DNA from 3 places in the Streptomyces sp. NPDC042371 genome. Region 2 is predicted to be linked to each of the others. Evidence: riboswitches for the same ligand, from Rfam matches in the RefSeq annotation. Region 2 holds a riboswitch; each other region holds the start of a gene.
The links. Region 2 has a riboswitch for cyclic di-AMP ahead of AC068B_RS16620 (transglycosylase family protein). Riboswitches for the same ligand answer to the same signal wherever they lie in the genome.
Positions count from the first base shown of each region.

Region 1: another riboswitch for cyclic di-AMP. It lies ahead of AC068B_RS27190 (C40 family peptidase); the one in region 2 lies ahead of AC068B_RS16620 (transglycosylase family protein).
Region 3: another riboswitch for cyclic di-AMP. It lies ahead of AC068B_RS10330 (M23 family metallopeptidase); the one in region 2 lies ahead of AC068B_RS16620 (transglycosylase family protein).

Region 1 is NZ_JBWKAP010000009.1:115,801-119,064, forward strand. It holds gene AC068B_RS27180 (ATP-binding protein) at 1-126, shown strand, start outside; gene AC068B_RS27185 (DUF6328 family protein) at 166-738, opposite strand; gene AC068B_RS27190 (C40 family peptidase) at 820-1,293, opposite strand; cyclic di-AMP (ydaO/yuaA leader) riboswitch at 1,297-1,473, opposite strand; gene AC068B_RS27195 (hypothetical protein) at 1,832-2,140, opposite strand; gene AC068B_RS27200 (ATP-dependent Clp protease proteolytic subunit) at 2,148-2,783, opposite strand; gene AC068B_RS27205 (GNAT family N-acetyltransferase) at 2,913-3,264, shown strand, end outside.
Region 2 is NZ_JBWKAP010000005.1:119,873-123,136, forward strand. It holds gene eno (phosphopyruvate hydratase) at 1-984, opposite strand, end outside; gene AC068B_RS16620 (transglycosylase family protein) at 1,302-2,009, opposite strand; cyclic di-AMP (ydaO/yuaA leader) riboswitch at 2,014-2,160, opposite strand; gene AC068B_RS16625 (LysM peptidoglycan-binding domain-containing protein) at 2,355-3,264, opposite strand, start outside.
Region 3 is NZ_JBWKAP010000003.1:154,152-157,415, forward strand. It holds gene AC068B_RS10325 (M16 family metallopeptidase) at 1-964, shown strand, start outside; cyclic di-AMP (ydaO/yuaA leader) riboswitch at 1,196-1,358, shown strand; gene AC068B_RS10330 (M23 family metallopeptidase) at 1,371-2,174, shown strand; gene AC068B_RS10335 (GntR family transcriptional regulator) at 2,420-3,106, shown strand.

The DNA.
Region 1 (3,264 bases), on a different contig from region 2:
TGGCTGACCGCCGAGTGCGGCGGCAGGCTCTCGGTCAGTCCCACCGACGAGGGGGGCAAGACCGTGTGGATCGCGCTGCCGTGGCGCGCTCCGGTCCAGCGCAAGGACCGTGACGCCACGCACTGACCGGGGTGTGCCCCGGCCGGGTCGTCGGGATGGACACCGTCAGCGGTGCCGTTCTCTGCGCTGGGGACGCGGTGCTCCGCCACGGGCCCCTGACGGCCTGGCGTCGGGCTCCTCGTCGAGCGCCGCTTCGACACGCGCCAGCGGGCGCCGCGCGAGCCGCGGCAGTACGCCCCACAGCCCGACGCACATCAGCAGCGTGCCCGCGCCCGCCAGGAGGCCTTCGGTCCGACCCGACGTCACATCGACGACGAGCAGCACCGAACCGGCGAGCGTCAGCACCAGAACGCCCAGGCCGACCCCGGCGAGCCGGGACGACACCCGCACGATGAGCGGCTTGGCCCGCTGCTGGAACAGCGAGCGGTGCAACGCGGCGGGCGCCGTGAACAGCGCCGCCGCGAGCACCGCGAGCAGCAGCGTCGTGACGTAGGTGGCGCGCTGCACCGCGTCGAGCGAGGGAAATCGCGGGCTGAAGGCGAGGGTGAGCAGGAAGGCGAAGAGGATCTGGACGCCCGTCTGCGTCACTCTCAGCTCCTGGAGCAGCTCCGCGAAGTTGCGGTCGGCGCGCTCCAACGGTGTTTCGTTGCGGGCCGTGCAGGCATAGTCGTCGGACATCCCGCACGGGTATCCCCGCGGGCGCGCTCCAAGCATCGGCACCTGACCGTGCGGGGAGCGCGCCGGAGCGGGCGCGGTGGGTCAGCGGACCCTGCCGTACCAGACGCTCTTGGTCCAGATCTTCTCCAGGCGGACCACGGTCCCCCTCTTGGGGGCGTGCCAGATGCGGTTGTTACCCGCGTAGATCCCGACGTGGTACACGTTCCGACCGGAGTGGAAGAACACCAGGTCGCCGCGGGTCCGCTGGGACCTGGAGACGTGCTTGGTCTTGTTGTACTGCGCGGCGGCGGTGCGCGGCAGCTTCTTGCCCGTCTTCTTGAACGAGTAGAGAGTCAGGCCCGAGCAGTCGAACCGGTTGGGCCCTGCCGACCCGTAGCCGTACGGGGAGCCCTTCTTGGACGCCGCGATCTTGAGCGCCTTCGTCCCGTGAGTGGCCGCCTGGGCCTCCGACGCGAGCCCGGGGGCCAGGACGGTGCCGCCTACGACGGCGAGCGTGAGGACCGATGCGGCACCGGTCCTGCTGAGCAGCGACGGAACATGATTCAGCGCAGTCATGCGCAACCCTTCGTCAGCCGCCTGTGAAAGATGACCTGTCGGGTTCGGGCAGGCGAAGATGCCCGGCCGCGTCGTGCTCTGCGGCTTCACCCCAAGGGCGTCGTCCGGACTGTCCGGACGGGCCCGTCGTGCCTGGGTCCTCCACTCCTGCCGTTGCACAGATGTCGACCGGTCATCCGGGTGGCGGCAGGACTCGGCGTCCGCCCGGACCGCCCCGCCGCGGTGGCGGGGGCTTGTCGTCGGAAGGGATCTTGACCCGACATGGGCCAAAAAACCGAGCCGAAACGGCGTTTTGTGAGGCTCCTCACGACTGACCTGTTCAGGTGGACACTGCCGAAATCGTCGCGTTGGCACGTGGTCCGACGACGGTTCGACCAGCACCGGAATGCGCAATTCCGCCGGTGCTGTACTCGCTCGACGCAACTTTCGTCGGTGCGGACGACGACCTCTTCCTACGCCGTCCGAGGTAGCCCGACTGGTCCGTTTCGAAGTGGCCCCGGACGTCACGGTGTCCGGGGCGGGGCGGGTCGGCGGGGGCTCAGCCGCCCTGCGGGGGCGGCACGGTGATCCGCCCGGCCCGCCGCTCGCCGTCGAGGACGCGCAGAGCCTGGGCGAGGGTCTGCGCGTGCACTTCGCTCTCACCGCGCTGGTGCATGAGGGCGAGCGCGTCCCGCAGGGCACTCGCCCGGCCGACGAGGGCCTGGGCGGCGCGGAGTCCGCCGTAGGTGTGCTCGGCGCGGGCCGGATTGATCCGGCCGAGCAGGTCGACGACTTCGAGATAGCGGTCGATCAGCTCCGCCTCGGCGCGGGTCAGCGCAGGCAGCGGCGGCAGTTCGGGCGGCAGCATCGGCGGGTCACCTCGGGTCCCGGGCGGCGAGCGAGGTCTTGCGGCTCGGAATGATCCGGTCCACGAGTCCGTACGCCAGGGCGGCCGGGGCGTCGAGGATCTTGTCCCGCTCGATGTCCGCGGTGATCCGCTCCTGGCTCTGCCCGGTGTGGCGCGCGAGCAGCTCCTCCAGGAGGCGCCGCGTGCGCAGCAGTTCGTCGGCCTGGATCGCGAGGTCCGAGGCCTGGCCCCGGACCGGTTCGCCGATGGCGGGCTGGTGGATCAGGACGCGCGCGCCGGGCAGCGCGAACCGCTTGCCTGGCGTGCCCGCGGCGAGCAGGACGGCGGCCGTCGACGCGGCCTGGCCCAGGCAGGTCGTCTCCACGTCACAGCTGACGAACTGCATCGTGTCGTAGATCGCGGTCATCGCGCTGAACGAGCCGCCGGGGGAGTTGATGTACAGCGAGATGTCGCGGTCCGGCGCCTGGTGTTCGAGGTGCATGAACTGGGCCATCACGTCGTTCGCCGAGGTGGCGTCGATGGAGGTGCCGAGGAAGACGATCCGCTCTTCGAGGAGCTTGGAGTACGGATCCATGGTCCGCGTCCCCGACGTGGTGCGTTCGGTGAACTCGGGCAGGACGTAACGGGCAGACGGACGATTCATGGCACGCCTCTCTTCCTCCGGTCGCTGAGCGGCCCGGTCTCTGTAAAAAATGTACAGGACGTACGTTCCGTCAGGGGGGTGGAGCCGGGATGGGTTCTCGTCCGGGGCGCCGCGTACCCTCTCCGAGGCATGGAACGGAGCAGCGGCGAGCGAGAGTTACTGGCCCTCGAAGTGGACGTCATCCACGGCCTCGGGCCGGGCGAGGGCGACGGCGCGCTGAGGGTGGCCGACCCGTCGGTGCGGGCGGTGGTGGCCTGGTCGCCGGGGGCGCGCGTGCTGGCGCTGGGTGCGGAGGGCCCTGACGTCCTGCGTGCCGCCGACGGATTCGGTGATCTTGGTGACATGGAGCAGGCGTACGCGCCGGGGGAGCCGCCGGATGTCCTCGTGCGGATCGCCGACGCGTGTGCGGCCGAGGGCGACCGGGCCTCGCTTCGGGGAGGCCCCAGCTTCACCTTCCCCGAGCGGCTCAGCGAGGACTTTC
Region 2 (3,264 bases):
CTCCTCGATGCCGCGGGCCAGGCGCTCCGGGTTGGTGACGAAGAGGTCGTCGCCGACGATCTGGACCTTGTCGCCCAGGCGCTCGGTGATGACGTTCCAGCCGGCCCAGTCGTCCTCGTACAGCGGGTCCTCGATGGAGACCAGCGGGTACGCGGAGACGAGCTCCTCGTAGTACTCGGTCATCTCCGCGGCCGAGCGGGACTTGCCCTCGAACTCGTACTTGCCGTCCTTGTAGAACTCGGACGCGGCGACGTCGAGCGCGAGGCCGATCTGCTCGCCGGGGACGTAACCGGCCTGCTTGATGGCCTCGATGATGAGGTCGAGCGCGGCGCGGTTGGAGTCCAGGTTCGGGGCGAAGCCGCCCTCGTCGCCGAGGCCCGTGGACAGGCCCTTGGTCTTCAGCACCTTCTTGAGGGTGTGGTAGACCTCGGCGCCCCAGCGAAGGGCCTCGGAGAAGGACTCCGCGCCGATCGGGGCGATCATGAACTCCTGGATGTCGACATTCGAGTCGGCGTGCGACCCGCCGTTCAGGATGTTCATCATCGGGACGGGCAGCAGGTGCGCGTTCGGGCCGCCGAGGTAGCGGAACAGCGGCAGGTCGCTGGCCTCGGAGGCGGCGTGCGCGACGGCGAGCGAGACGCCGAGGATGGCGTTGGCGCCGAGCGAGCCCTTGTTGTCGGTGGCGTCCAGGTCGAACATGGCCTGGTCGATCAGGCGCTGCTCGGTGGCGTCGTAGCCGACGAGCTCCGGGCCGATCTGCTCGATGACGGCGAGGACGGCCTTCTCGACACCCTTGCCCATGTAACGGTTGGGGTCACCGTCACGGAGTTCGATGGCCTCGAAAGCACCGGTGGAGGCACCGGACGGAACGGCGGCACGACCGGTGCTGCCGTCGTCGAGGCCGACCTCGACCTCGACCGTGGGGTTGCCTCGGGAGTCCAGGATTTCCCGGGCTACGACGACGTCGATGGACGGCACGAGCATCTCCTTCTGGGATGTGACGCATTTACGCGGGCCGCGTCGGCCCTGCGTCTCCTGAGCCTAACGGGCTCCGGGCCTTCGGCCAGCCGACCGCCCGTCCCCTGGGACGGACGAGGGCCCAAATACCTTGGAAACCGGGCGTAAGGCCACGTTTTCTACTCGCTAGTAGCGAACAGCGGAGGGCCGACGCGGGGGCGGACGCGGGGGCAGACATGGCCCCGCCCCGGTGCGTACGGGGGATACGCGCACCGGGGCGGGGAGCCCGTGGGGACGGGGGTACGGCCGTGCGTCCGCCGAGGCACGGCCGCTACCGGGTGGGGTCAGCTCAGGTGGAGCTGCTGGCCCGGGTAGATCATGTCGGCGTTGTCGATGATGTCGCCGTTGAGCTTGTAGACCTTGTGCCAGCCGCCCTTGACGTGCTTGGCCTCGGCGATCTTGGACAGGGTGTCGCCCGTCTTGACCTTGTACTCGCCGTCGCCCTTCTTGACCGTCTTGCCGGTCGGGGTCTCGACGGTCTTCTTGGTCTCGGTCTGCGGCGTGGGCTGCGGCTTCGGCGCGGCCTGCTGCTGCGGGGCCTGCTGCGTCTGCTGCGGCTTCGGCGCGGCCTGCTGCTGCTGCGGGGCCTGCTCCTGCGAGCCGCCGCCGCTGCTGGGCGAGGCGCCCGAGAGGCCGACGCCACAGCTCGGCCAGGCACCCTTGCCCTGGCCCGCGAGGACCTTCTCGGCGATCTCGATCTGCTGGGCCTTGGAGGCCTTGTCGGCGGTCGGCGCGTACTTCGTACCGCCGTACGCGGCCCAGGTGGACGGCGAGAACTGCACGCCGCCCTGGTAACCGTTGCCGGTGTTGATCGACCAGTTGCCGCCGGACTCGCACTGGGCGACGGCGTCCCACTCGGCACCGGTGGCGGCGGAGGCCGAACCAGCGGCCATCAGCGGGGCGGCCACGGCGGCACCGGTGACACCGGCGAGCGTGACGACACGGGTGGCCTTGGACGGACGGCGGTGCTTGCCCTTGCTGGAAAACAGCATGAGTTGATCCCCTCACCGACGCCTGCGAGGTGAGCTGTCGGGTTCGGGCCGATGTGGTTGCCCGGCCGCGCTCCTTGAGCGCGGCTTCACCCCTAGCCGTTTCCGGCACTTACCTTGGGTCCCCCGCTCCTGCCTACGGCGCTCAAAGCGACGACTGTTCCCGTCCGGCCGTTGGCAGGATTCGGCGTACCGACCGGCGGGGCCCACCAGTGGCGAGCGGTGACGACCGTAGACACGCGATCGCCGGAATTTCAAAGACGATCAGGGCTTCTGAGACCCATCTCTCACTTGCGCCAAACCAGACATACGGCGCGAAGCCCCCACCCGACTCTTCGTCAACTTCCGTTACTTTTCGCCCAGATCGAGGCTCTGACCGGGGAGGATGAGGTCCGGGTCGCCCCCGACGGTCTTCTTGTTCTCGCTGTAGAGCTCGTGCCATCCGCCGTCGACGCCGAGGTCGTCCGCGATGACCGAGAGGCTGTCTCCGGAGCGCACCGTGTAGGCGCCATCGGCGACTCCGCCGGAGCGGTTCTCGCCGCGCGAGGCGTGCCGTCCGGAGCGGCCGTCCGCGCCCTCGCTCTCGTCCGCGCGGTCGCCGCGGTGGCGGCCCGCGGAGTCGTCGGAGCCGTCCGCCTCGTCGGCGGGGTCGGTCGACTTCTCGGGCGTGGGCGAAGTGGCGTCGTCCTCGCCCGACTTGCCGGAGTCGTCCTTCTTGCCGTCGGCCTTGCCATCGGCTTCGCCCTTGTCGTCCTTTTCGCCTGACTCGTCGTGATTCTTGTCTCGGGAGTCGTCGGCGCCGCTGGAGGGCTTCTCCGGGCCGTCGGACGGGTCGGCGGAGTCCGAGGGCTCACCGGCCTCCTCACCCTTGCCCTTGCCCTTGTCTGAGTCCTTGCCGGAGGCCTTGCCGGAGTCGTCGTCCGAGCCCTTGTCCGAGCCCTTGTCCGAGTCCTTGTCGCCCTTGGAGTCGTCGGAGCCGTCGGGGCCTGTCGAGCCGGACGGCTCGGAGGGCTTCGGCGTGACCGGGTCGCCCGGGTCCACGTCGGCCGCGGCGCCGTCCTGGGTGAGGCCCGCGATCGGGGCGCAGCTCGGCCAGGCGGCGGTGCCCTGGTCGTCGAGGATCTGCTCGGCGACGGCGATCTGCTGCGAGCGGCTCGCCTGGTCGGCGCTCGGCGCGTAGTCGAGGCCGCCGTACGCCTCCCAGTTCTCCTGGGAGAGCTGGAGGCCTCCGTAGTAGCCGCTGCCGGGGTTGGCGCTC
Region 3 (3,264 bases), on a different contig from region 2:
ACGGCTCGTACGCAACCGCCTGGACGAGATCCCGCACGAGGCCGCCAACCCGGCGCGCCGCGCCGCCAAGGAGCTCTCCAGGCAGCTCTTCCCGCCGACCGCGCGCATGTCGCGCCCGCGTCAGGGCACCGAGGAGACGGTCACCGCCATCGACTCGGCGGCGGTGCGTGCCTTCTACGAGAAGTTCGTCCGCCCCGCCACGGCCACCCTGGTCGTCGTCGGCGACCTGGTGGGCACCGACCTGGACGCCGTCCTCGCCGACACCGTCGGCGCCTGGACCGGCTCCGCGGGCGAGTCGCGCCCCGTGCCGCCGGTGATCGCCGACGACCGCGGCCGCGTCGTCATCGTGGACCGCCCCGGAGCGGTCCAGACACAGCTGCTGATCGGCCGCGTCGGCGCCGACCGGCACGACCGCGTGTGGCCCGCCCAGGTGCTCGGCACGTACTGCCTGGGCGGCACCCTCACCTCCCGCCTGGACCGTGTCCTGCGCGAGGAGAAGGGATACACCTACGGCGTACGGGCGTTCGGCCAGGTGCTCCGCTCCGCCCCGGACGGGACGGGCGCCGCGATGCTCGCCATCAGCGGCTCCGTGGACACCCCGAACACGGGCCCGGCGCTGGACGACCTCTGGAAGGTGCTGCGCACCCTCGCCGCGGAGGGGCTCACCGACGCCGAGCGCGACGTCGCCGTGCAGAACCTGGTGGGCGTGGCCCCGCTCAAGTACGAGATGGCCGCCTCCGTGGCGGCGACGCTCGCCGACCAGGTCGAGCAGAACCTGCCGGACGACTTCCAGGCGCAGCTGTACCGACAGCTGGCCGCCACCGGCACCGTGGAGGCCACTGCGGCCGTCGTGAACGCCTTCCCGGAGGACCGCCTGGTGACGGTCCTCGTCGGGGACGCCGCGCAGATCGAGGAGCCCGTCAGGGCGCTCGGGATCGGCGAAGTGAGCGTGGTCACCGGCTGAGTGACGGTCGGCGTCGGCGCTGAGCCACAGTCAGGACGCAAGTTGGGACGTATCGGGACCCTGGTGACCCTTTCGGTCGCCAGGGTCCTCATATGTCCGGATTGGTATGGAGGTTGCCTGTCTGCCGTGTGGCGTGCGCTACAAAAGGCGCGTTCTGTTTGTCGATCGAAAGATGCCCCGCTTAGCGTCGACCCGGCTGTTCGTCGCGCAGTACGCCGCATCCGCGGCACCGGACAGTCATCGCCGAGTCCCCGTACGGCGCGAGCCAGGGGAGCCGGGGACCCACATGTCCCCTGGGGTGAATCGGGCACCTTGCCGCGAGGTGAGGGACCCGTAGGAGACCTTCCTGCTCCGAACCCGTCAGCTAACCCGGTAGGCGAGAGGGAAGGAAAGGAACACCCGCCACATGGCGTTCACCCGTGCCACCGGGAAGCACCGTCGTCCGAGTCGCCTCACGCGGACCACCGCGAACGTCGCAGGTGTCGCGGCGCTCACCACCACCGGTGTCATCGGAGGCCTTGCCGCCCCCGCGCTCGCCGCCGCCGACGAAGCGGCCGTGGAGCACACTGGTCTCACCCAGGCGATATCCGTCGGCGACTCGCTCGCCGAGAGCGTCGACGCGCAGGCCGCCGCGCAGCGCCAGGCCGCCGACGACGCCGCTGCCGCCAAGAAGGCCGAAGAGGCCGCCAAGAAGAAGGCCGCCGAGGAGAAGCGCAAGGCCGAGGCGGAGGCCAAGGCGAAGGCCAAGAAGGAGCACGAGGCCAAGGAGCGTGCCGCCCGCGAGGCCGAGCGCAAGCGCCTGAACACCTACGTCTCCCCGGTCTCCGGCTCGTACGTCTCCACGGGCTACCAGACCGGCGGCGCCATGTGGTCCTCCGGCAGCCACACCGGTGTCGACTTCCACGCCGCGTCCGGCACCGCCGTCCACGCGGTCGGCTCCGGCACCGTCGTCGAGGCGGGCTGGGGTGGTGCCTACGGCAACAACGTGGTCATCAAGATGAACGACGGCACGTACACCCAGTACGGCCACATGTCGTCCCTCGGCGTCACCGTCGGCCAGACGGTCACCCCGGGCCAGCAGATCGGTCTCTCCGGGTCCACCGGCAACTCCAGTGGCCCGCACCTCCACTTCGAGGCCCGCTCCGGCGAGGAGTACGGCTCCGACATCGACCCGGTCTCGTACCTGCGCTCGCACGGCGTCAAGGTCTGATCCGAAGCGGACGGCCGACGCGGTCGCCCCACGCGGACGGCCCCGCAGCACTTCACCGAAAGCCCCGGCTCCTCCCGAGCCGGGGCTTTCGGCGTTCCCCGGCCATCGTCCCCTGCCGCCCGTTCTTGGCCAAAAGATATCCATGGATTTCTGTCCGCCGTCGGAAATTCCGGCGCTCTGCAATAGAGTCACGGAACGAGCGTCGGTCGACCGCGTGTCGCGGGGATTAAGGCGGAGGTCCGGTCATGCGCGTTCCCGCGCACTCGGTATGCACGGCCATTCGGGACGACATAGTCGCCGGTGTATATGAAAGGGGCGGCAGACTCACCGAGGAACTCCTCGCGCGGCGCTACGGAGTCTCCCGCGTCCCCGTGCGCGAGGCCCTGCGCACGCTGGAGGCCGAGGGCTTCGTCGTCACCCGCAGGCATGCGGGCGCATGCGTCGCCGAGCCGACGGAACAGGAGGCCGCGGACCTCCTGGAGGTCCGGACGCTGCTGGAGCCGCTCGCCGCGGCACGCGCCGCGCAGCGCCGCACGGACGCACACCTGAAGGTCCTGCGCGGACTCGTCAGGCTGGGCCAGCAGCGCTCCAGGAGCGGCCGCGGGGAGGATCTGCGCTCGCTGGGCGGCTGGTTCCACGAGACGCTCGCCCAGGCGTCCGGCAGCCCCGGCCTCACGGCGCTGCTCACCCCGCTCCGGCACAAGATCGCCTGGATGTACGTCGTCGATACCCCGGCGACGCCGGACGAGTCCTGGTCCGAGCACGCGGCGATCGCCGACGCGGTCGCCCGCCGGGACGCGGAACGGGCGAGGGCGCTCACCGCGGCACACGTCGAACGGGCCCGCGCGGCCCACCGATTGCGGCCCGCGCGCCGGGGCGGCCGCGTGAGGGATTCGCAACATGCCGTAAACACGGTGAGTCTCCGGAATTAACGGAGGCGCCGTATACAAAGAGGAGCCGTAAGAAGAGTCGTCGCGCGATCAATTCGCGGCAATTTCATACGGCCCCACGGCGTTCATGAAAACGGTGTGCATGAAAAATCAAGCGCATACGTCAATGGGGTCACCCGGAATTCCGGGTGACCCCATTG